Regions from separate parts of the Thermosediminibacter oceani DSM 16646 genome, predicted to be linked through region 1. Evidence: riboswitches for the same ligand, from Rfam matches in the RefSeq annotation. Region 1 holds a riboswitch; the other holds the start of a gene.
The links. A riboswitch is a leader RNA that binds a small molecule or an ion and turns the genes downstream of it on or off. The one in region 1 is predicted to bind S-adenosylmethionine.
Positions count from the first base shown of each region.

Region 1 (12,412 bases):
GGCAGTGCCGCACAGTTCTGGGAGATAAAGGGTTTGTTTTTCCTGGGGCTCTCGTTGTGTATGGCCTGGACGAAGAGTTCCTTGCCGGTGCCGGTCTCTCCCCAGACCAGCACGGGTATGGAACTCTTTGCCGCCTTTATAGCCAGCTTTTTCAGTTCGACGATGGCCTCGCTCCTGCCAACTATATCGTCAAAGGTGTAACCGGAGGTGCCGTTTTCCTTGATGTCCGCATTTTCCTGCCGGCCGTACAGGATAGCCTGAAGGTCCGTTATCCGCTCGGACATGTCCCTTACCGAGGTCACATCCCTGGAAATCTCCATAGCGCCCGTCACCTTTCCGTTCACCTTTACCGGCAGGGTTGTGTTTATGGTGGTAATCTTTCTTCCTTTGTAGTTGGTGAAGGTCTGTTCCTGATCGTAAATCGGCTCTCCGGTCTTCAGCACCTTAAGTATCGTGCTGTTTTCTTCGGAGAGGGAGGGAAAAATGTCGAGCAGATGACGGCCCAGCACCTCCGAGGGCGAAAGGCCCTCGATCCTTGAAGCGGCTCTGTTGTAATATACGGTGACGCCCCTGTGGTCCACTATGTGGACCCCTTCTTCCACGTGGGAAAGCAGGAGCTCCAGCTGGGCTTTTACGACTTCAAGTTCGCTCAATTTCCCCCTCCCTTCCAATTAGTTCGCAATAAGGATAATACTGCATACTAAATTTATGCTACCAACCTTCAGTCCCGGGCGGATGGGTAACATCAAGGCCACCTTAGAATTCGACCGTTGCCGCTCCCGGCGAGGGGCGAGCGAAGCCGGGCCGGAGCGCAGGAGGCGCGGAGAGCGGGACGCGGCAAGGATGCCGCATTCCTGCGGTGCCCGGCGTAGCGCAGCACCGAGCCCTGGAGCGGCAGGGAGAATTCTCGGGTGCCGGATGCTACCCTCCGCTCAGGGGCGCTGAAGTGTTTTATTCTCCTACATCCGATCTGGGGCGGAAATGCCCAGGATCCTGAAGGCGTTCCTCAGGACCTGCTGCACCGCCTTTACCAGCATGAGCCTTGCTGCGGTCAGGTCCGGGTCGTCGGTCAGCACGCGGCATACGTTGTAAAAGGAGTGAAAAGCGGCTGCCAGTTCCAGCGTGTAATTGGCTATGCGGTAGGGCGAAAGGGTGGATGCAGCTACCCTTATCTCCCCCGGGAAATCAGCGAGTTTCTTAATAAGCTGGATCTCGGTTTCATCGGTCAGCTTGGAAAGGAGCTTCTCAAGGTCTTCGGGGGACCTATCCCGGACCTCGGGCACGGCAACGCCCTGCTCGGCGGCCTGCCTGAAGATGCTAGAAATGCGCGCGTGGGCGTACTGGACGTAGTATACCGGGTTTTCCTCCGACTGCTTGACCGCCAGGTCCAGGTCGAAATCCAGGTGGGTATCGGCACCCCTCAGGTTGAAGAAGAACCGGGCAGCATCCTTCCCTACTTCTTCCACCAGGTCCGCCAGCGTCACCGCCCGACCGGTGCGTTTGGACATGCGCGCGATTTCGCCGTTCCTGTAAAGCCGAACCAGCTGCATTATTATAATGGTGAGTTTTTCCGGGTCGTAACCGAGAGCCGCCAGGGCTCCCTTCATCCTGGCCACGTGACCGTGATGGTCGGCTCCCCAGATGTCTATGACCCATTCAAACCCCCGGTCGAATTTATCCTTGTGGTAAGCTATGTCCGAAGCGAAATACGTGGGTATTCCGTTCTGCCTTACGAGCACCTCGTCCTTGGGCACTCCGAATTCCGTCGCTTTAAACCACAATGCTCCGTCCTTTTCGTAGGTATATCCCCGTTCCGTAAGGAGCCTGATGACCTCTTGCACCTTGCCTTCATCGTGAAGGCTCCTTTCGGAAAACCATACGTCAAAGTGGACGCCGAAGTTTTCAAGGTCCCGTTTCATGCGATCTATGTTCTTTTTCAGGGCATACTCTATAAAATAGGCTCTCCTTTCGGCCGGGTCCACGTGGAGGAAGCGGTCGCCTTCCTTCTCTATCAGTTCCCGCATGTGGTCTTTTATGTCCTCCCCGTGGTATCCCCCTTCGGGAATTCGACCTTCTAAGCCCAGAAGCTCCAGGTATCTTGCCTCCAGCGAGAGCCCGAAGTTTTCAATCTGGTTTCCGGCATCGTTTATATAAAATTCCCTGGTGACGTCGTAGCCGGCCATTTCCAGCACCGACGCCAGGGCGTCCCCCAGCGCGGCTCCCCTGGCGTTGCCCATGTGCATGGGGCCAGTTGGGTTGGCGCTGACGAACTCCACCTGCACCTTTTTGCCCTTCCCGATATCCTGGCGACCGTAAGCGTCGCCTTCGCTTAGAATTACCGGGATTACACCGTGGGCCCAGGTGGGGGAAAGGTAAAAATTTATAAATCCCGATCCAGCCACTTCGATCCTCTCTATGCCGGTACCGGAGATTTCCATTCGCTCCTTTATTATCTCTGCGATCTTTCTGGGCGGCATTTTCGCCTCCCTCGCCGCCGTCATCGCCACATTGGCCGCAAAATCGCCGTGGGCTTCAGCCTGAGGCACCTCTATGTTGAATTCCGGTATTTTAGTGAGGTTTATGACCCCGTCGTCAACGGCCTTCTTGAGAGCGGACACCGTCAGTTCCTTCAGCTTATCCTGTATCTGTGCCTTGACGTCCTTCATAAAAAACCTCCTAAATTGTCAGAATAGTTATCGCCGCCGCATACTACTATTATATATTTTTGCGGAATTTTATGCAACAAAAAGAGTGGACGGGCCCTCACGGGTTACTTCCTGGTATGGGAGTCCCTTCTGGCCCTCTGCACCAGGGCTTCGGCCCTTATCATGGCCGTCTCCAGTTCCTCTTTTTTCGGCTTTCGCCCTAGATGTTTTTTAAATTCGTTGTTAAATATCTCTATGAACTTATCCATCTTGGCACTGCCCTTGAGGCCCCATTCCTTGTAGTGTTCTTCAATGTAGTCCACGATGTCCGCCGTCAGGTCCATTATGATGCGGTACCGCCGGTTTTTATTGTACACGCTTATGCCGTAGCCGATAACGGCCGCTATGAGGGGTTCCATAACCGCTTCGTTGGTGAGGATGTTCCCGATAAACCTGAGCCAGGCCCAGTTCATAAAAAATCCCCCCTCTTAATCTATATTATGCAGGGAAGGGGGATTGGGGACCTGTGTATTTTGTTTATTCATAGGCTATTTAATTTCACTTTATGTATATGTTATAATACTCGAGGTAATCGATCATGAAAATCACTTTGTATGACCGAGACCATCGAGCTTGCTTGCAAGAGTTTGTGAGGAAAAAGCCCTTATCAGAGCTGAAACGCAACATAAAATAAAGCCGGAGGTATTTTAAATGAATGAAGTGGTAAGACCCAGATACGAATATATCGCCCTTGATATAGCCAGGAGGATTGTCCAGGGGGAATTCAGCGAGGGTGAAAAGCTATACGGGAGGTCGAATCTGGCCGGGCTTTACAACGTTTCCCCCGAAACTATACGGCGGGCTGTTTCTCTGCTGGAGGATATGGGAGTGGTTTCTTCGGAGCAGGGTAGAGGTATAATAGTAAAATCGAGGGAGGCCGCGTATAAATACGTAGACCGTTTCAACGAAAAGCAAACTCTGGAATCCCTTAGAAATGAGTTAACCGAGCTCCTGGAAGCTCGAAGGCGGCTGGACGAAAGGTTCGAGCTAATTTTATTAAAGACCATTGAGTATGCCAACAGGCTGAGAAATATCAACGCCTTTAACCCGGCGGAGGTTCGGGTGAATGAAGAAAGCAGGGCGGTGGGAAAAACCATATCAGAATTGAAATTTTGGGAAAATACCGGCGCCACAATTATAGCCGTTAGAAGAGGAGAAGAGCTGTTTCTCTCACCGGGACCCCATTTCCAAATAAAAGGAGGAGATTTTCTGGTGCTGGTGGGAGATGAGGATGTCCTAAAGAAAACCGATGAATTCTTAAACACCCCATAAAATATGGGGTGTTATTATTTGGCGCATATTTGACTGCGTGACAACTCATATAGTATAATATAAGTTGTCACTAAACGGAAGGGGTGGGGATAGGATGATCCGATTTGAAAATATCACTAAAAAGTACGGGGATACCGAGATAATCAAGGAAATAAATCTGGAGATAAAAGACAGCGAATTTGTCGTATTAATAGGACCCAGCGGCTGCGGGAAGACCACCTGTTTAAAGATGATAAATAGATTGATCGAACCCACTTCCGGTAGAATCTACATAAATGACAAAGACATATCCGAAATGGATGTCATTGAACTCCGGCGGAATATCGGTTATGTCATTCAACAGATAGGTCTTTTTCCTCATATGACGGTGAGGCAGAATATAGAATTGGTACCGCTGCTTAAAAAATGGCCCAGGGAAAAGAGGGCCGAAAGGGTAAAGGAACTTTTGGATCTCGTAGGCATGCCCCCGGAAAAGTTTATGGACAGGTACCCAACGGAACTGTCGGGCGGCCAAAAACAGAGGATAGGTGTTGCCCGGGCTTTAGCCGCAGACCCGGATATTATTTTAATGGATGAACCTTTCAGCGCTATCGACCCCATTGCGCGAACCCAGCTGCAGGATGAGCTTTACGAGTTACAGCAAAAACTTCATAAAACCATCGTTTTCGTAACCCATGATATAGACGAAGCATTAAAACTGGCCGATAGGATCTGTATAATGAAGGAAGGTACGGTGGTGCAGTTTGACACACCCGAAGCAATATTGAGAAACCCTGCCGATGATTTTGTGGAAAATCTTATAGGCAAAAAGCGCATATGGAAACAGCCCGAATACGTAATGGCAGGAGATATAATGATCACCAACCCTGTTAAAACCTTACCTTCCAGAACTCTGGCGCAGGCTGTCGAGATCATGAGTGAGAGCGGTGTTGATAGTATTCTCGTAGTTGATAAGGAGAACCGGCTTCTAGGTATAGTTACAGCCGAAGACATAAGAGCCGGTAGGGATAAAGCTAAAAAGCTGGAGGAAATTTATACTCGTAATGTTTTCACAGTAAAACCCGATGATTCGATTTTAGACGTGTTGAGGCTGATGTCACAGAAAAATATAGGTTATGTCCCCGTAGTGGATGAAAATAACGTACTCAAGGGCTTGATAACCCGAAGCACCTTTGTGAATGTATTGGGTGGGAATTAAAGGAATAGAGAGGGTGAAACTAAGATGCCGGTAGCAGAATATATAAACTTCATGCTCGAAAGAATGGACGATATTATAGTTTTGACCGGACAGCACATTCAACTGTCTTTTATAGCTATAGTGGTTGCCATAGCCATAGGGGTACCGCTGGGCATTCTGATGACAAGGTTCCCATCAATTTCGTCTTTTATCCTGGGATTAGCCAACGCGGTTCAGGCGATACCGAGCCTGGCATTTCTGGGGTTCCTGGTGCCGATTTTTGGAATCGGATCGACTCCCTCGATAGTCATGGTCTCCGCATATGCTTTGCTGCCGATTGTAAAGAACACTTATACGGGCCTCACTGGTATAGATAAAGCCATCGTTGAGGCCGGCTTGGGTATGGGCATGACCGAACAGCAGTTGATGACTATGGTACGGATACCGATGGCTTTACCCGTTATCATGGCAGGCGTCAGAATTGCAGTCGTAATGGCTGTAGGTTTCACCACTTTGGCGGCATTGATTGGTGCGGGCGGCCTCGGCCAGCTTATATACAGAGGAATATCTATGGTCAATAGCCGTATGATCGTGGCAGGTGCCGTGCCGGCGATGATTTTAGCCCTGGCGATAGATAAAATTTTCTATTTTTTGGAAAAAGCGGTCACCCCAAAGGGAATAAGATAAAATTCAATCTTTTATAAATGAGTGGGGAGGCGATTTTATGAAGAGAAATTTACTGATGGGAATTTCGGCTGTTTTAATTACGGTTTTGATCGCATCTTGCGGTTTGGGTGGTGGAGCGAGACGGGGGGCTTCCGGCGATACCATCGTAGTTGGGTCAAAGAATTTTACCGAACAGATCATCGTGGGTAATATGGTAGCTGATTTGATCGAAGCCCATACCGACCTTAAGGTAGTAAGGAAAATGAATCTCGGCGGCACCAGCGTATGTTTTGAAGCACTAAAAAGGGGCGGTGCTAATAACGGAATAGATGTTTATGTTGAGTACACCGGAACGGGTCTGGTAAATATCCTCGGGATGGAAGCCATAACCGATCCTGACAAGGCTTATGAAACGGTCGCGAAAGAATTCAAAGACAGGTGGAATATAGTTTGGCTGGAGCCCTTGGGCTTTAACAACACTTTTACGCTGGCTGTTAAGGAAGATTTTGCAAGAGAACATAAAATTGAAACCTTTTCGGACCTCGAGAAGATTAGCGATCAGCTGGTACTTGGGGGTACAATGGAATTTATGGAAAGACCCGACGGTTATCCGGGGTTAAAAGAAAAATACGGTTTTAAATTTAAGGAAACAAAATCCATGGATATAGGGCTAAGATATACGGCGATAGCCAACGATGAAGTTCAAGTGATCGATGCTTTTGCCACCGACGGTCTACTGGTCCGCCACAATCTAAAAATACTTCAAGACGATAAACATTTCTTCCCTCCCTATTACGCTGCACCGGTTATCAGGCAGGATGTTCTGGAAAAATATCCCCAGTTGAAAGATATTCTTAACCAACTGGCCAGCCAGATTTCCGACGAAGAAATGCAGAAGTTAAATTACCTGGTCGATGGAGAAGGTAAGGAGGCGGCAGAAGTAGCAAAGGAATTTTTAAAAGAAAAAGGATTGATTTAAAGAAAGCATTGACAGGACAAAAAAACCATGTTAATATTTTTATCAACAAAAGTGAATAAAAAACTCTTATCAAGAGCAGGTGGAGGGACTGGCCCGATGAAACCCGGCAACCGGCAGCCTAATTTTTCCGGCTGCAGCGGTGCTAATTCCAGCAGAACGTTAAGTTCTGGCAGATAAGAGGATTTTCAACCCTCTTCGCGCTGTCAGAAGGGGGTTTTTTATTTTCATTTTGGGAAAGGAGGGTCTTTATTGATCCGCATCAGAAATCTGACAAAAGTTTACCGCTCGGCTTCGGGGAATGTCAGGGCGCTGGACAACGTCAACCTGGACATAGAAAGAGGCGATATTTTCGGTGTTATAGGCCTCAGCGGCGCCGGCAAGAGTACCCTGCTAAGATGCATCAATATGCTCGAAAAACCCACGTCCGGCTCGATAGAGATAGACGGCGTTGAGATGACCAGGCTTTCCCCCAACGAATTGAAGGAAATGCGGAAAAAAATAGGCATGATATTCCAGCATTTTAACCTGTTGTCATCCAGGACCGTCCGGGGCAATGTGGCCTTCCCCCTGGAGATTGCGGGCCTTGACAGGGAGACGATCAACAAAAAAGTGGAAAATCTTTTAAAACTGGTGGGGCTTTCCGATAAGGCGGAAAGCTACCCGTCCCAGCTATCAGGCGGTCAGAAACAGCGGGTGGGCATAGCCCGGGCCCTGGCCAACGATCCAAAGGTCCTGCTTTGCGATGAGGCGACTTCCGCCCTGGACCCGGAGACGACTCTATCCATTTTGAACCTTTTGAAAGATATCAACAGGCAGCTGGGAATCACAATTGTGCTGATAACTCACGAGATGAACGTCATCAAACAAATCTGCAACAAAGTGGCAGTAATCGAAAAAAGCCGCGTGGTGGAACAGGGGCCCCTTCTCGAAGTATTTTCAAACCCCAAGACGGAAACCGCCCGCAATTTTCTGAAATCCATCACTTTATCTCAACTTCCCGAAGATTTAAAAGATAGGATCAGGAACCTGAACCACGGGCACCTGGAAGGGAAGATTGTCAAAGTCGGCTTTTTCGGGGAAATCACTGCTCAGCCCGTCATATCCGATATCGTAAGAAAATTTGACGTAGACGCGAATATACTCTACGGAAATATCGACCACATCCAGGGTACCCCCTACGGCACTCTCGTGATGGAGCTGCGGGGGAAGAACGGCGGAGTAGGCGAGGCTCTAAAATACCTGAAAGAGCTGAGGCTCGACGTGGAGGTGGTTGAAAATGTCTGAAACTCTCAATCTGCTGCTTTTAGCCACATGGCAGACCGTATACATGGTGGCGGTGTCGGTGCTCATAGCAACGTTCTTCGGGATTCCGCTGGGCGTCCTGCTGATGGTGACCGACAGGGGCCAGATACTGCAAAACGGCCTTTTAAACAAAATCCTGGGCACCGTCGTTAATATCTTTCGCTCCGTGCCCTTTGTAATACTTTTGATAGTGCTCATACCTTTCACGCGTTGGCTGGTAGGAAAGGCCATAGGGACCACCGCGGCCATCGTTCCCCTTTCGGTGGCGGCCATTCCCTTCATGGGCAGGCTCATCGAAACGGCATTGAGAGAGGTAGACCGCGGCGTCATTGAAGCGGCCCAGGCTATGGGGGCTTCACCCTTTCAGATAATAACAAGGGTGCTGATTCCGGAGGCCCTGCCTTCAATAGCCGCGGGAATTACCATAACCACCATAAATCTGGTGGGATATTCCGCCATGGCAGGCGTAATAGGAGGTGGTGGACTGGGAGACCTGGCAGTCAGATACGGATATCAGCGGTTTATGCTCGATATCATGCTTTACACCGTAGCGATTCTGGTTGTTATGGTACAGCTTATCCAGGTTGCGGGAGATTTGTTTGTAAAAAGGCTTTCTAAAAACCGGTAAATCCTATAATTTTCAAACAGGGAGGAGATTGGCATGAAAAAGATTCTGGCAACGGTTTTAATACTGGGCCTAATAGCAGCCCTGGTGGCGGGTTGCGGTGCGAAACAGGGGACCGCTCCCGGACAGTCCCAAAGTCAGGGGGGCGATGCAAAAACCACAATAAAAGTAGGCGCTTCACCGGTACCCCATGCTGAGATTCTAAATGTGGTAAAACCCATTCTCGAAAAAGAGGGGATCACCCTGGAGATCGTGGAGTTTACGGATTATGTGCAGCCCAACCTCAAGCTGGCGGAAAAAGAGCTGGACGGAAACTTCTTCCAGCACATTCCGTATCTTGAGGACTTTTCAAACGAGCATAACCTGGATTTAACGTATATTGCTAAAGTGCATATAGAGCCCATGGGAATATACTCGCAGAAGATTAAAAACCTCGCCGAGTTAAAAGAAGGAGCTACCATTGCCATACCCAACGACGCTACCAACGGCGGGAGAGCCCTGCTGCTCCTGCAGTCGGCCGGATTAATAAAGCTGAAGCCGGATGCCGGCATCAAAGCCACGGTAGCCGACATCGCCGAAAATCCTAAAAATATCAGGATCTCCGAACTCGAAGCCGCCACTCTTCCGAGGGTACTGCCGGATGTGGATGCGGCGGTTATAAACACCAACTACGCCCTGGAAGCGGGACTTGTACCCACTAAAGACGCGCTCTTTATCGAATCGGCGGATTCCCCCTATGTCAACATACTGGCGGTACGCAAGGGTGATGAATCGAGGCCCGAACTCAAAAAATTGGCCGAAGCCCTGAATTCACCGGAAGTCAAAAAATTTATCGAGGAGAAGTACCAGGGCGCCGTCGTGCCCGCTTTTTGAGGCGGGGTGATTTCATTGTCGGTGCTTTACAGCGCCTTCGGCGTTATCGCCGGCACCCCGCTAGATACAAAGATGGGGGTCGATTTCATAAGAAAAAGGGGGTTTGAAGCGGTGGGGAAACCTGCCGCTTCAAACCCCGAAGAACAAAGCATGCTCCAGTTTCTGAATGCTGATGCTCTTACTCGAAAAGTGATCGCCATCATAGGCGATTTCCAAAAACTTGATATAAAAAATGTAATGATTTACTGCAATTCCCTTTCGGCGGCAATAGACCTCGAACTTGTAAAGCATGAATGTTCAGCTGTCAATATTGTAACACCGCTTCAAGTATACCGCAACCTGGCGTCAAGGTACAGGAGGCTGGTGGTCTGGGCAGCCAACGGCCGGTGCCTCCAGACCATTGAAAAAATCCTTTACGAGAATAACCCGGCAATTCAGATCATCGGCGTTTCCTTGCTGCCGGTAATCGTTGCAATTGAAAACCTTGAACGCCCGGAAACTATCGTTAAAAAATTCGATCTTGCGGATCTGGTATTCAAAGGCTTCAACCCGGAGGGGCTGGTTCTGGGCTGCACCCATCTGCCCTATTTGAAAGAAAAGCTTGAAGAAATATTTAGCGCGCCCGTCATCGACCCGGCGGAGGAAATGCTAAGAGATCCGGTTTTTGCAGGTTAAATACACTTCAGCATTAATTTAACCAGGGCGGCTTCCCGGGTATCGGTTCCAGTAGATATTGCCCCAGCCTCTAGTGCTTTCCTTCCGACCTCGTACAGCGTGAGGTCCACCCCTTCGAAGGGCACCTGGGTGGTGACTGCAACGGTAATACCCGAATCGATGAGCTCCCGGATGGCAGGCAGCAGGTTGCGGGGATTGCGGAAGGTTACGCCGCCGGCTCCGAAGCTCTCGATCAGCACCGAATGGTATCCCTTTTCTTTTGCTACGAGCAGCACTTCGGGCTCTATGCCCGGGTATAGCTTGATGAGAAGCACCCTCGGGTCCGGCTCGCCGCAGAGGGCCACCGGCCCACCGGCTGCTTTTTCCCGGCTCCTTCCGGCTTTTTGCGCCAGCAAATCCCAAACCTCTGAAATGCGCCTTGCTTCGGCGGCGAGGGCCTCCTCGTCCCATTCGATGATGTCCCCCACGACCCTGCCGGCTAAAGGGGCGTTAACGCTGTGGAAAGCGTCGAAGCTCTTGGACTTCAGCTTTGCAGCCCTGTCGCCGAAGATTATCCTGCCGTCGAACACCACGAAGACTCCGGGCCTGCCGGAGGCAGCCACCCTGAAGCTGTCCATCAGGTTTTTCCCGGCGTCGCTGTTTTCCTCGCCTATGGACTTTTGGGCGCCGGTCAGCACCACCGGTTTCTTCAGGTATGTAAGCATGTATGTCAAAGCCGCCGAAGTATAGGCCATGGTATCGGTGCCGTGGGAGACCACCACGCCGTCGAATTCAAAAAGCGTTCTTTCGACTTCCCGGGCAATGGTAACCCAGTCTTCGGGCTGCATGTTGGAGCTGTCTATGTTCATTATCAGCCTGCCCTCGATGTCGGCAAGTGAAGAAAGGCCCGGCACCAGCTCCAGCATTTCCCTTTCGGTGAAGGCGGGCCTAAGACCCTCGGGGCCGGGGACCGATGCGATGGTGCCGCCCGTGGCAAGAAACGCAATCTTTTTCTTTTGTCCGTTCAAGCCCGATTACCTCCTTTTTGTAATCTATTATACCGCAATTAAGCCGCCGGATGTAACCGGCGGCTTTTTTTTTATTATTTCGCTATCTTTAAACCGCAAAGGTGACCTGACTTTATTTTGTCTCATCTACTCTTTTCTTCCCGTAGAATATATCCCTATCCAGTTCGCCCAGTGCATTTGCCGCGATCACACCACCCAAGGGATCGCCGACGACGTTGAGCATGGTGTTGGGCATGTCTATAAGCCTGTATATACCGGCTATCCAGGGTACGACGGTCATGGGCAGGCCCATTGTTTGCAGGAGAGTCGCCGCCAGCACCACAGCTCCGCCGGGCACCGAGGCGCCTCCGGACCCCAATATCATTCCCATGACAATCGTCGTTACCAGCGTAACGGGTGTGAGCTCCATTCCGTACATCTGAGAAACCCAAAGGACGTAGATCGGCAATTCGGCGGCTATGGCGTGCTGGTTAATTGCGGCCCCAATGGGCATGATGAGGTTCACCATATCTTCAGGCACACCGAGGCGCTTTTTGCTGACTTCCATGGCAACCGGAAGCGTAGCGGCGGAAGAACAGGTGGTGAATGCTACCACCATGGCCGGGTATACGTTCCTGTAGTATTGAATCGGGTTCAGTCTTAGATAGAAGATCAGTATCAACGGGTAAATCACAAACATGATCGTGGCGTAGGTAATGTACTGGGTAAGCACCATTTTGGCAAGGGACCCGAGAACAGTGGTACCCGTCGTCCCGGTAATGGCCGCCATCAGGGCGAAGACGCCGTATGGGGTGAATTCCATGATCATGCTCGTTAATTTCATACTAAGCTCGGCACCGGATTGGAAGAAATTCCTCATGAACCTGCCCGCATCAGTCTCGCCCATGAAAGCTGCGGCGATGCCGACAAGGATAGCGAGAATTACTACCTGGATCATTTCGTAGTTGGCAAAGGCCGCTACCACGTTGTCGGGAATCCATTTGACAAACGCCTGCAGGATATCAACTTGACCAAATTCAGCGGGTTTTTCCGCCAGCTTGATACCTGCGCCGGGTTTGATTATCGCAGCCCACGTCAAACCCGTAGCAGCTGACAACAACGTGGATAAGGCCCAGTACATTAGGAAAATAC
Region 1 is NC_014377.1:2,186,955-2,199,366, forward strand. It holds gene TOCE_RS11020 (sigma-54 interaction domain-containing protein) at 1-653, opposite strand, end outside; gene argS (arginine--tRNA ligase) at 960-2,666, opposite strand; gene TOCE_RS11030 (hypothetical protein) at 2,771-3,118, opposite strand; gene TOCE_RS11035 (GntR family transcriptional regulator) at 3,357-3,977, shown strand; gene TOCE_RS11040 (betaine/proline/choline family ABC transporter ATP-binding protein) at 4,072-5,175, shown strand; gene TOCE_RS11045 (ABC transporter permease) at 5,200-5,841, shown strand; gene TOCE_RS11050 (glycine betaine ABC transporter substrate-binding protein) at 5,879-6,799, shown strand; SAM riboswitch class I at 6,863-6,979, shown strand; gene TOCE_RS11055 (methionine ABC transporter ATP-binding protein) at 7,049-8,083, shown strand; gene TOCE_RS11060 (methionine ABC transporter permease) at 8,076-8,729, shown strand; gene TOCE_RS11065 (MetQ/NlpA family ABC transporter substrate-binding protein) at 8,763-9,599, shown strand; gene TOCE_RS11070 (Asp/Glu racemase) at 9,672-10,274, shown strand; gene TOCE_RS11075 (asparaginase) at 10,271-11,281, opposite strand; gene TOCE_RS11080 (dicarboxylate/amino acid:cation symporter) at 11,394-12,412, opposite strand, start outside.

Region 2 (12,412 bases), 390 kb from region 1:
ACATGCCGCCCCTCTTTGGAGTTATGTCAGCCCTGGTCATAGCCTTTATTCTGGGTATAGGAATGGCAGCATTAAAAGAAAAGACCATGTATAATTTTATGTCCGAATTCCAAAAGATCGTCCAGATGGTCATTACTAAGGTTATAATTCCGCTTTTACCTGTTCATATAGCAGGTATATTCGCCAATATGACCCATGCGGGAGAAGTTGCAAGAATTCTGTCGGTGTTCGGCAAGGTGTTCGTAATAGTTATAGCATCACACCTGATCATAATACTATTCCAGTTCACGGTGGCCTGCCTCTACAGCGGGAAGAGCTTGATAAAGGCACTCAAAAACCAGATTCCCGGTTACCTGACAGCCATAGGAACCCAGTCCTCGGCAGCGACCATTCCGGTAAATCTGGAGTGCGCGAGAAACAATGGAGTATCGGAGGGTATAAGGGAATTCGTCGTACCTCTATGCGCCACCATTCATCTTTCCGGCAGCACCATAACGCTGACTACCTGCGCAATTGCGGTAATGATGCTGAACGGTATGCCGGTCACGCTGGCCAAGATGGCAGGATTCATATTAATGCTCGGTGTCACCATGGTAGCCGCTCCGGGCGTACCCGGCGGTGCGGTAATGGCGGCCCTGGGTATTCTCCAGAGCATGCTGGGCTTTAACGAAGCGCAGCTGGCACTCATGATCGCGCTCTATCTGACCCAGGACAGCTTTGGAACAGCGTGCAACGTATCCGGCGACAACGCCATCGCAATTATTGTGGATAAGATAGCCCAGCGCATGAAGTTAAAGGCGGCTTAATTAAAATCATATAACGTATTGCCCTTGTTACCGGCTCCCCGGCATGCTAAAATAGGTGCCGGGGGGTTTTTATTATGTCAAAGACGGGACTTTTGTCATTGATATGGGATGGAGAAAACTTGCTTATGCTCGATCAGAGGCTTTTGCCCGGCAAAATAAAATATAGCAAAAAGACCACCGTGGAAGAGATCTGGGATAGCATAAAGACCCTGGAAGTCAGGGGCGCTCCCGCTATTGGAGTCGCGGCGGCCTACGGGTTTTATTTTGCCGCCAGAGAGGCTCCGGATACCGATTTTGAATCCTTCTGGAAATACGTCAAGGAGAAATCGGATTACCTGGCATCCTCAAGGCCAACAGCGGTTAACCTGTTCTGGGCGCTTTCCCGGATGGAGAAAAAGGTTCTGGATTCAAGACACCTTCCGGTTTCTGAAATAAGAAGACTTGTAAGAGAGGAAGCCGAGGCGATCCACAGGGAGGACGAGGAGATCTGCCGTAAAATCGGAGAATACGGTTTGACCCTGCTTCGGGACGGTGCCGGCGTTCTTACCCACTGCAATGCGGGACAGCTCGCCACAGCCCGTTACGGAACGGCTACTGCCCCGATATATCTGGCTCATGAAAAAGGTTGGAAAATCAGGGTATTTGCTGATGAGACCAGGCCGGTAAATCAGGGCTCCCGCCTAACAGCCCTCGAGCTGAAGGAAGCGGGCATAGACGTGACGCTTATATGCGATAACATGGCGGCGATGGTTATGTCTAAGGGCTGGGTTGATGCGGTCATCGTGGGGTGCGACAGGGTTGCGGCCAACGGTGATACCGCCAACAAGATAGGTACCCTCGGCCTTTCGATACTGGCAAAATACTACGGAATACCCTTTTACGTGGCGGCTCCGACTCCGACTATCGACCTCGATACGAAGAGCGGTGAGCACATACCGATCGAGGAGAGGGATCCCGATGAAGTAACGTGCAGTTTCGGTAAGAGGACTGCTCCTGAAGGTATTAAGGTCTACAATCCGGCTTTTGACGTCACGCCGGCCGAGAATATTACGGCCTTTATAACCGAAAAGGGTATCATATACCCGCCCTATGAGGAAAATATTAAAAATTTGTTTAATCAGAAAAAGTAGCACAAAGACCTCACGGAGGTCTTTTTTTTCCTGCTTTTTCTATGATATATTAATAATAAGGGGCGATATGCCGGTAATTTCTGGGTAGAATATATTTATTATATTTACGACGTTTATAGGGGGGGTACGTTATGGAAAGATACGGGGTTATAATGGCGGGAGGCGGTGGAACCCGTTTCTGGCCCTTAAGCCGTACGTCTACTCCCAAACAGTTTCTTAACATAACCGGCGAAGACACGATGATAAACGATACCATAAAGAGAATAAAGGACCTCATTCCGCCCGAGCGGATTCTGATCGTTACCAATAAAGCTCAGGAAAAAATGTTAAAACAGGTGGTTTCGGACGAGATTCCGCAGGAAAACATCCTGCTGGAACCCGTAAGCAGAAATACCGCAGCCTGTATCGCTTATGCTTCTCTCGTAATAAAAAAAAGAAGCGGTGACGCGGTGATGGGCGTTTTCCCTTCCGATCATTACATAAAAAACACCCATGAATTTCAGAGAGTTTTAAATGCTGCTTTTAGCCTTGCAGAGAACTCTGAAAAAATGATAACCATGGGCATAACGCCTACCTTCCCCTCTACCGGCTACGGTTATATTAATTTCGACAGGGAAAAAAGCATACAGGCGGAAAATAAGACCGCCTATGAAGTAATAGAATTCGTAGAAAAACCCGACGTGCCTAAGGCAAAGGCCTATATAGAGAGCGGAAACTATCTATGGAACAGCGGTATGTTCGTCTGGAAGACTTCGGTAATTTTGTCAAGTTTCGAGCGTTTCCTTCCGAGGCTTTATAACAAACTGGCTGAAGTGGAAGAATACATAGATACCCCCAAAGAAAAAGAAGTCATCGAGAAGGTGTATCCCACCCTGCCCGACATCTCCATAGATTACGGCATAATGGAAAGAGCCGTGGATGTTGCCGTTATCCCGGGGGATTTCGGCTGGAGCGATGTAGGAAGCTGGGATTCGCTAGGCACCGTAATTCCGCCCGATGAAAACGGAAATATTACGCGGGGGGATTACGTCGACATAGGGACCAGGAACAGCATTATATACTCCAGCGGCAGGCTCATCGCCACCGTCGGACTGGAGGATATGATAGTAGTCGAGACCTGCGACGCTATTCTGGTATGCCCCAAGAAAAAAGCCCAGGAAGTTAAAAAAGTCGTGGAGCAGCTCAAAAAAATGGGAAGAGAAGACCTGCTTTAAAACAAAGGGCCCTTTCCCGGGGCCCAAATAATATGCGGGGAATTGTACCGATGAGAAATCTCGTTAAGGTTGCCGCCGTGGTGGTTTTAGCACTTATTGTGATTGCCAGATTAAAATTCGGCGTATCCTGGCGGGATGCGGTCGCGCCGGCGGGCTCCTCGGATGCTGCGAAAGCAGACGGTATAGGGGAAGCCCATAAGGGTGCCGTCGAGAACCCCACCATTACCCTTATAGCGGTGGGCGATGTCATGATGCATATAGGCCAGATATGGTCCGGCTATGATGCGAAAACCAAGCGTTTTGATTATTCGGAGTTTTTCAACGAGGCAAAACACGTTATATCATCGGCCGACCTTTCTATGGCTAATCTCGAGACGACGCTGGCGGGGCAGCGCGTAAATTTACCGGGTATCCCCGGTTCAATAGCCCCGATGAAATTGCCGACGCATTAAAAGACGCGGGTTTTGACGTTATCATGACCGCCAACAACCATTCGCTGGACAGGGGGGAAGAAGGAGTCCCGAGAACTTTAAAGGTGGTCGAGGAAAAGGGTCTCACTCCCGTCGGCATAAATAAATCCCGGGAAGACCAAAAGAACCGTTCTCAAAGAAGTCAACGACGTCAGAATCGCCTTCCTTACCTATACTTACGGCACAAACGGCATCTCACTTCCGAAGGATAAACCTTACCTGGTTAACCTCATAAATCCGGAAATAATGGTTGAGGACATAAAGTCCGCCAGAAGCGGGGCCGATGCAGTGGTGGTGTACCTTCATTTCGGGCAGGAGTACCACCGGCAGCCTTCAACAGAACAAAAAAATTGGCTCACCAACTCATAATCGCAGGAGCCGATCTGATAGCAGCAAGTCATCCTCACGTAATCCAACCGGGCGAATGGGTTGAAGTGGAAGATGCGTCGGGAAAGATTTCGAAAAAATACATAGCCTATTCCCTGGGAAATTTCATTTCGGCGCAAAATTTTCCTCATACCGACGAAGGCGTCATACTTAAGGTAACCCTGGAAAAGGACTTGGAGGAAAACCTGGTATCCGTGGTACGCGTCGAAGAAATTCCAACCTGGATTCATAAATACAGGGAAAAAGGCAGGATGAAGTATTCGGTTAAACTGGGCAAAAAAGAGAAGTGAATTATCCCCTTGCTTAAAGTTGTAGGTTCTGTTTGTTAAAAGTATAAAGAGAATTAAAATAAATACAGTTCCTTCGGGAAGGTGTGAAAAATGCGATTTAACGTAGAAGAAAAGTACAAGATTCTATTTGCGGTGCTGATAGGCAGTATCATGGGCCCCCTTGACGGTAGCGCCGTGAATGTGGCCATGCCCACGCTTTCCACGTTTTTTAATGCGGGTATGACGACCGTTAGCTGGGTATCCATGGCATACCTCTTGGTTTTGAGCGGACTTCTCCTCACCTATGGTAGGCTCGGGGATGTTATAGGATACAAGAAACTTTTTCTCCGGGGAATACTGGTATTTACGGCGGCATCCGCACTCTGTGGGCTGTCGCCCTTTATAGGGTTTTTGATACTGGCGAGGGCTCTTCAGGCAGCCGGAGCGGGAATGATGATGGCCGTGGCCCCCGCTATCATTACCACCACCTTTCCCCGGCGGGAGAGGGGAAAGGCTCTGGGGTTTAATGCCGTCGCAGTAGCAACCGGGATGTCAATAGGTCCTTCTGTAGGGGGATTTCTGCTTAATGCACTGGGCTGGAGGTCAATATTTTTAATAAACATACCTATAGGAATCGGGGGATACCTGTGGGCGAAAAAGGTTCTTCCCGCCGGTCAGAGCCTTAAGCATGCAAAATTTGACGTCCCTGGAGCTGTCTTGGGCCTTTCCTTTTTGACGGCGCTGCTCCTTTACATCAGCAAAGGCCAGGAACTGAGCTGGTCATCGTTATATGCGCGTTCGCTGGTTGTGATATCGCTCGTGTCTTTAGCGGCTTTCGTAATGCACGAAAAAAGAGCAGAAGATCCGATGCTGGACCTGAAGCTCTTCTCCAACCGCACGTTTACCGCCGGGAATTTGAGCTGTCTTCTCAATTTTACAGCCCAGTACATAATGGTTTTCCTGACGCCCTTTTACCTTGACCGTGCGGGTTTTTCACCCAGCCAGGTAGGCGGTATAATGACTGCTTTTCCTTTGACGGTGCTTTTTGTAGCTCCCCTGAGCGGCATGCTGTCCGATAGGTTGGGTTCCTTGCTCCTCAGCACCATGGGTGCTTTTACATGCGCGGCAGCACTTTTTTTAATGGGCGGTCTTGGACTTGACTCCGGTACACCGGATGTGGTCTGGAGGCTGATGCTCTTCGGAATAGGTAACGGGCTTTTTCAGACGCCTAACAACAGTTCCGTTATGGGCAGTGCGCCCATGAACCGCCAGGGAGTGGCGTCAGGTGTGCTGGCCACCATGAGAAACGTGGGTATGGTAGTGGGAGTGGCCGTTGCAAGCGGCTTTTTTTCGGCTCGTAACAGTTACTACATGACGATTCTTCCCTATTCGGGCCAGGCGTTGCTGGACGCTGCTTTTATAAGGGCTTTAAGAGATGCGTATTTTCTGGCGGCGTTTATCGACCTCTTATGCATGCTGGCTTCCTCGGTAAGGGGAAAATCGACTTATAGCGATGAAAATCGAAAAACTGAAAAAAGCCGCTAAGCAGCGCAGAACCCTCTAATTAAAAAATACGGCCTATTACGGCCCATATTTTTTTTAATTCGGAGTGCCGTTGCCGCAAAGATATGCGTAAAAATTTTTGAAAGAGAACTCATATAACTCCCTTTTTGTAAATATTTTAGTAACGAGCGCAAAAAGGGGGATAGTTATGAGTGCATCCTGGTGGAAAATTTTCCGGATTAAGGGTTCTGCAGTTATATTTGTTGTTCTTACGGCGGTAACCTTTTTAATCTTTGGGAGAGCGAACCGGGTACTGCCGGTTTTTTGGGCGCGATCCCCACTGGCCGGTAAAACCGTGGTGATCGACCCGGGTCACGGGGGCATAGACGGGGGGACATATCACAAAGACGGCACTCTTGAAAAGCACATAAACCTTGCGGTGGCCACCAAACTGAAAGGCGTTCTGGAAAAGAGCGGGGCGAAGGTGGTAATGACGCGCACGAAAGACGAATCCCTGGATCACAGGAACAATAAGAGTAATTCCCGCCACAAAAGGGATCTCATCGCAAGGGTGGACATAATCAACGAAGTTAAACCGGACATTTACCTCAGCCTCCACGTAAATGCTGAAAGGGGTTCGCCGGCAACGCGGGGCCCGATGGTCTTTTATTACATAGAAGATGAAGAAAGTAAGAGGCTCGCCGAGTTAATACAAGCTCAACTGGAAGAAGCATATAAATCGGCGGGACAGGAAGTCAGGAAGAGAAGACCTTTCGCCAACTCTTCGCTTTTTTTGCTGTGCAATGCCAGAGTTCCGGGGGTTATAGTAGAACTGGGATTTATGACAAACGCTGCTGACCGGCGGCTTTTGCAAAACGCAGATTTTCAGTATAAACTATCTAGCGCCATCGAACGGGCGCTAAGGGAATATTTTTGATGTTCTTTTTTTATTTTTTTGTGTTATAATAAATAAAGCGTTATAATAAAAAAAAAAGCATTATGTACGCGGGTGATCGAATGAACGACAAACTGAAAAAAGAGATCGTGGATTGGATAAAATCTATAGCCTTTGCGCTGGTCATAGCCCTTGCCATAAGAGCATACATTTTTGAGCCCATGATAGTGCCGACGGGTTCTATGATACCAACTATCAATATCGGCGACAGAATTCTGGTTAATAAATATATTTATAGGTTCGAACCTATAAAGAGGGGAGACATCGTAGTCTTCAAGTACCCGGATGATCCCAGGCAGCCCTATGTCAAACGTGTGATAGGATTGGGCGGCGATGTAGTGGAGATAAGGGACGGGAAGCTGTACATAAACGACAGCCCCGTAGATGAGCCATATATAAACGAGCCCATGATAGGCAGTTACGGGCCTTATAAGGTGCCGGAGGGGCACTATTTCATGATGGGGGATAACAGGAATAATTCTAAAGACAGCAGGTTCTGGGAAAACAAATACCTACCCAGAAAGCTGGTGATCGGGAAGGCCGTATACCGTATATGGCCTCCCGGCAGGATAGGTAGATTAAAATAACAGCCGTGCGAATTCATTCGCACGGCTGTTATTTTTTAAAACGCTTTAAACATTTGCTTACTTGTTCCGCATATCGGACATTTGTCCGGGGCCTCATTCAGGACCGTATAGCCGCACACCGGACAGATATAAACAGCTTTTAATTCTATATCCTTGCCCTGTTTTGCGGCATTCTGGGCATCTTTGAATAGTTTAGCGTGGATTTTCTCTGCTTCCAGCGCGTAATGGAAAGATTTTTCTGCCCCCGTTTCATTCTGGAACCGGGCAGTATTTAGGTAGACGGGATACATCTGCTCTACTTTGTGTAGTTCGCCGTTAATCGCGCCCTGCAGGTTATCAACAGTTTTCCCGACGCCGAAAACGGCACCGGCAGCAACCGTGGCATCGCTTATTCCTCCGTCGAGCTCACGGAAATGATTGTTGGCATGCACTCTTTCGGCATAGGATATAGCTTCAAAGAGTCTCGCGATGTTTTTGAATCCTTCCTTTTCTGCTATCTCCCCCCACAGCAGGTACCTCATGTGAGCCATGCTTTCTCCGCCGTAGGCGGAACGTAGAAAATCCGCAGTCATTGCATTTTTTACGGGCATTTTTATACCTCCTTTAAATTTATAGTTGCCAAGTGTTAACTATTAAATTCATATGAGTCATCACTCCCTTTATATTCTACCCGAGTGTGATATGCCATAGTTTCGTTCAATAGTTTTTTATTTCTGGGTAGGTTACCCCAAGGCAAAGAAGAGATATCAAAAAGCAAAGAAGCGTAATTAGAAAGCTGATCCAAAACAACTACAGGCATAGAACCAATTGCAGCATGATAAGCAGCGATAAAACCTTAACGCCTCAACAGGAGTCAGTCATTCCATTCATGTTTTTAAAGCGCAACCTTATTTTAAATACCAATAGCAGTGAACTGATAAAGAGGTAATTTATTTTTAAAAATAGAGGCATAAGCTTCTGGAGGCAGAGCCGACTGATCGGTGATATACTTTACATCGATCTGCCAGAACTGCAAAAGTAGAGAAATCTGCTGCAAAGTGGCGGGAACCGTTAACTGTCCGTATTTACGGCAACGTATACCATAGTGCCTTCTTATGTTTCGAATAGTAAAAGGAGAAAGATTAACATTAAAGGTATTTTTAATAAATAGAGCCAGTCTTTTAGAGCCCATTTAGTTTCTTTTGCCAAAGCAACGACCAAATTTTCAATATGCTCAGGCGTCCTGTTGGGCATGCGAGATTTAGGGCCTCGTTTTTTGATGCAGGCCGATATATCGCCGTTTGAAAGCCTGAAACGCTCTGCTATTTTATGGATCCATCTTGTAGAAACACCTAAAATTTTAGCGGTTTCCTTAATGGAATGGGACTCTAGCAAAGAGATAGTAATTTGAGCGATAGCCTGGGGATTACCCGAAGCTTTAAGTTTTTGGTATAATATCATTGGGTGGTGTACATGCTTAATGGGTTTTTGTTCTGCCATATCCATAATGCCCCAGAGATACCCACCTTTTGTAATGTCTTTTTTACTTTAATAAAGTAGTGCGAACGAAACTCTGGCTCATCTACAAATAACTACAAAAATTATATTGACAGCAGTTTAATCCACTGGTATAATCAAAAAAATTGAATATTATTAAGGTTAAAAAACCTCTTATCAAGAGTGGTGGAGGGACTGGCCCGATGAAACCCGGCAACCGTTAGAAGCTCTGCTTCTAAAATGGTGCCAATTCCTGCAAAACGTTAAGCGTTTTGAGAGATAAGAGGAAGGCGGTCAAAAAACCCTCTTCTTATCGAAGGGGGTTTTTTTTATACAAAACCGGAGGAGGGATCATGTATGACAAATTTCAGATTCAACACATTGGCCGTTCACGCCGGACAGGAGGCAGACCCCGTTACAGGTTCCATGGCGGTACCCATCTATCAGACTACTTCCTATATATTCAAAAGCACCGAACATGCGGCAAATCTGTTCGCCCTGAAAGAGGAAGGGCACATATATACCCGCATCTCGAATCCCACTCAGGATGTGCTGGAAAAACGTATTGCCGCTCTCGAAGGCGGTGTGGGGGCACTCGCGCTTTCTTCCGGCCAAGCGGCCATAGCCGGTGTCATAATGAGTATCGCCAAGGCCGGCGATGAAATCGTTTCTTCCAGCAATCTGTATGGCGGGACGTACAGCCTGCTGTCATCGACATTAAAACGGCTGGGCATACAAGTAAAATTTGTTGACCCCCGGGACCCGGCTAATTTTAGAAAGGCAATAGGACCCCGGACCAGAGCCCTTTATGGGGAAATAATCGGCAACCCGAAGATAGACATTCTGGATGTGGAAGAAGTGGCAAGAATAGCCCACGAGGCGGGTATACCCCTTATTGTGGACAATACTTTCGCTACGCCCTACCTCTGCAGGCCGTTTGAATTCGGTGCCGACATAGTGGTGCACTCTGCCACGAAATTTATCGGCGGGCACGGCACATGTATAGGGGGGATTATTGTCGATTCGGGGAAGTTCGACTGGACAAATGGCAAGTTCCCCGAATTTACCGAACCGGACCCCAGCTACCACGGCGTAGTATATACCGAAGTCTTCGGAAAAGCCGCCTTTATAGCCAAGGCAAGAACCCAGTTCCTCAGAGATATGGGAGCATGTATCAGCCCCTTCAATGCCTTTTTACTGCTGCAGGGCCTGGAGACACTCCACGTGAGAATGCAGCGCCATGTGGAAAATGCTCAAAAAGTAGCGAAATTTTTAAAAGATCATCCGAAAGTGGCCTGGATCAATTACCCGGGGCTTACGGAGTCCCCATATCACGCGCTGGCTCAAAAATACATGCCTAAGGGGGCCGGTGCCATATTAACTTTTGGAATTAAAGGCGGGCTTGAGGCAGGCAAAAGATTCATAGAAAACGTGAGGCTGTTTTCTCATCTTGCAAACGTGGGCGACGCAAAGTCTCTGGTGATACACCCGGCCAGTACCACCCATCAGCAACTCGACCCGGAAGAGCAGCTGGCCGCAGGGGTTACTCCCGATATGATAAGGCTCTCCATCGGCATTGAGGATATTGATGACATATTGGAAGACCTGGAAAGAGGCCTTGCCGCTATTTAATTTTCCCCAGGGAGGATGGCCATGATCGTTAAAAAGCGGTTTTTTTCCTTTACTAAAGAAGAGATTCAGTTTACTACCGAAAGCGGATATACTTTCGATGCCCTTCAGGTGGCCTATGAGACCTACGGGCGGTTAAACCGGGAAAGGGATAACGCCATCCTAGTGCTGCACGCCTTAACCGGAGACGCCCACGCGGCAGGGTTTTACACCAGCCGGGACCCAAAGCCCGGCTGGTGGGACCCGATGATCGGCCCCGGCAGGGCACTGGACACGGATAAATATTTTGTCATTTGCTCCAATGTGCTGGGAGGATGCGGCGGAACCACCGGTCCCACTTCCATTAATCCACGAACCAAGGCTCCCTACGGCATAGGCTTTCCTCCCATAAATATACGGGATATGGTGAGATTACAAAAAATTTTGCTGGATAACCTGGGGATAAAAAAATTGAGGATGGCAATCGGCGGCTCCATGGGGGGCATGCAGGCTCTCGAATGGGCGGTGACCTTCCCCGATTCTGTGGAAACTGTAGTGGCTATAGCCGCGACACACGAACTTTCTCCCCTCGCTATTGCTTTCAATTACGCCGGTATAAAGGCTATAGAAAACGATCCCCTTTGGAGAAACGGGAATTATTACTCCTCCGGTCAGCCGGTCAAAGGTCTTATGCTTGCTCGGATGATTGGCACCCTTACTTACAAAAGTGACGAACTTTTCAAGCGTAGGTTTTCCAGAAAAATGGACCCTGAAAGGGGACTATTTCAGGTGGAAAGCTACCTCGAACACCAGGGAGAAATTTTTGTCAACCGCTTCGACGCAAATACTTACCTCTGCCTGCTGAAGGCTATGAACCGCCATAACATAGCGGAGCCTTACGGTTTGCTGGAAAGGGCTCTGAGGCGGATAAAAGCAAAGGTTTTTATGGTTGGGATAGATACAGATATGCTTTATCCTCCTGTCGATATGCGGAGTTTTATCCAGCGGTTGAATACGGCCGGCGGGTACGGAGAATACAGGGAAATAAAATCGTATCAAGGCCACGATGCTTTCCTGGTGGATTTCGACCAGTTGGCTCCCATTGTAAGGGAAATCCTTAAAAATACACGCACAAAAACCCTATTAAATGAATCCCCGTTGGTCTGATGGGGGCATTGCACCCAAATCCCCATTCTCGCCGGAGGACAAAGGGGTAGTCTTAAACTTAATTCTACTAGTGACGATAATCTACAAGGTGAATTATTATAAAAATAACCACGAATTTAGGACATAAGGGGTTGCATTTTTTAAAAGTTTAGGGTATAATAAATCTTGCGTTTGAGGTTAAGCCTCGAGCGTGGTGCTCAGCTGAGAAAAGTGGGGACGTAGCTCAGCTGGGAGAGCGCTACATTCGCATTGTAGAGGCCGTGGGTTCAAATCCCATCGTCTCCACCAAAAATATGCGGGCGCGTAGCTCAGTGGTATGAGCGCTTGACTCACATTCAAGAGGTCGCAGGTTCGATCCCTGCCGTGCCCACCAAAATAAAATAGTTCTTTTAGTGGGGCTATAGCTCAGTTGGGAGAGCGCTTGAATGGCATTCAAGAGGTCAGGGGTTCGAATCCCCTTAGCTCCACCAAAATTTTGTACAAAAAACGCTGGTTTTCCGGCGTTTTATTTTTTTTTTCAATTTTTATATTGCAATTATCGCCTGATATTGCTAAAATAAAAAGTAATCCGCTAAATATTAAGCGCATGCCGAAAAACCGGCAGAGATAATTCGGATATAGGGGAGGATTAACCGTGAGGAGAGGTAGAGGAATTGTCTGGTGTATTGTAATTCTTATAATACTTTCGTTTGCCATACCGGTCTTCGGAGACGGAGGGCAAGGAGCTGAAAAACCCGAGCACTACGGGTTCTGGTCGCTGCTACCACCGGTCATAGCCATCAGTCTTGCAATAATCACGAAAGAAGTGCTCAGTTCCCTAGTGATCGGTATTATGGTGGG
Region 2 is NC_014377.1:1,794,018-1,806,429, reverse strand. It holds gene TOCE_RS09070 (dicarboxylate/amino acid:cation symporter) at 1-806, shown strand, start outside; gene mtnA (S-methyl-5-thioribose-1-phosphate isomerase) at 881-1,936, shown strand; gene TOCE_RS09060 (mannose-1-phosphate guanylyltransferase) at 2,068-3,150, shown strand; partial or broken gene TOCE_RS12950 (CapA family protein) at 3,183-4,297, shown strand; gene TOCE_RS09050 (MFS transporter) at 4,388-5,821, shown strand; gene TOCE_RS09045 (N-acetylmuramoyl-L-alanine amidase) at 5,988-6,716, shown strand; gene lepB (signal peptidase I) at 6,797-7,321, shown strand; gene TOCE_RS09035 (rubrerythrin family protein) at 7,357-7,911, opposite strand; partial or broken gene TOCE_RS12945 (transposase family protein) at 7,947-8,761, opposite strand; SAM riboswitch class I at 8,969-9,083, shown strand; gene TOCE_RS09025 (homocysteine synthase) at 9,155-10,429, shown strand; gene metX (homoserine O-acetyltransferase MetX) at 10,451-11,572, shown strand; tRNA gene TOCE_RS09015 (tRNA-Ala) at 11,785-11,860, shown strand; tRNA gene TOCE_RS09010 (tRNA-Val) at 11,870-11,945, shown strand; tRNA gene TOCE_RS09005 (tRNA-Ala) at 11,967-12,042, shown strand; gene TOCE_RS09000 (Na+/H+ antiporter NhaC family protein) at 12,207-12,412, shown strand, end outside.
Region 2: another riboswitch for S-adenosylmethionine. It lies ahead of TOCE_RS09025 (homocysteine synthase); the one in region 1 lies ahead of TOCE_RS11055 (methionine ABC transporter ATP-binding protein).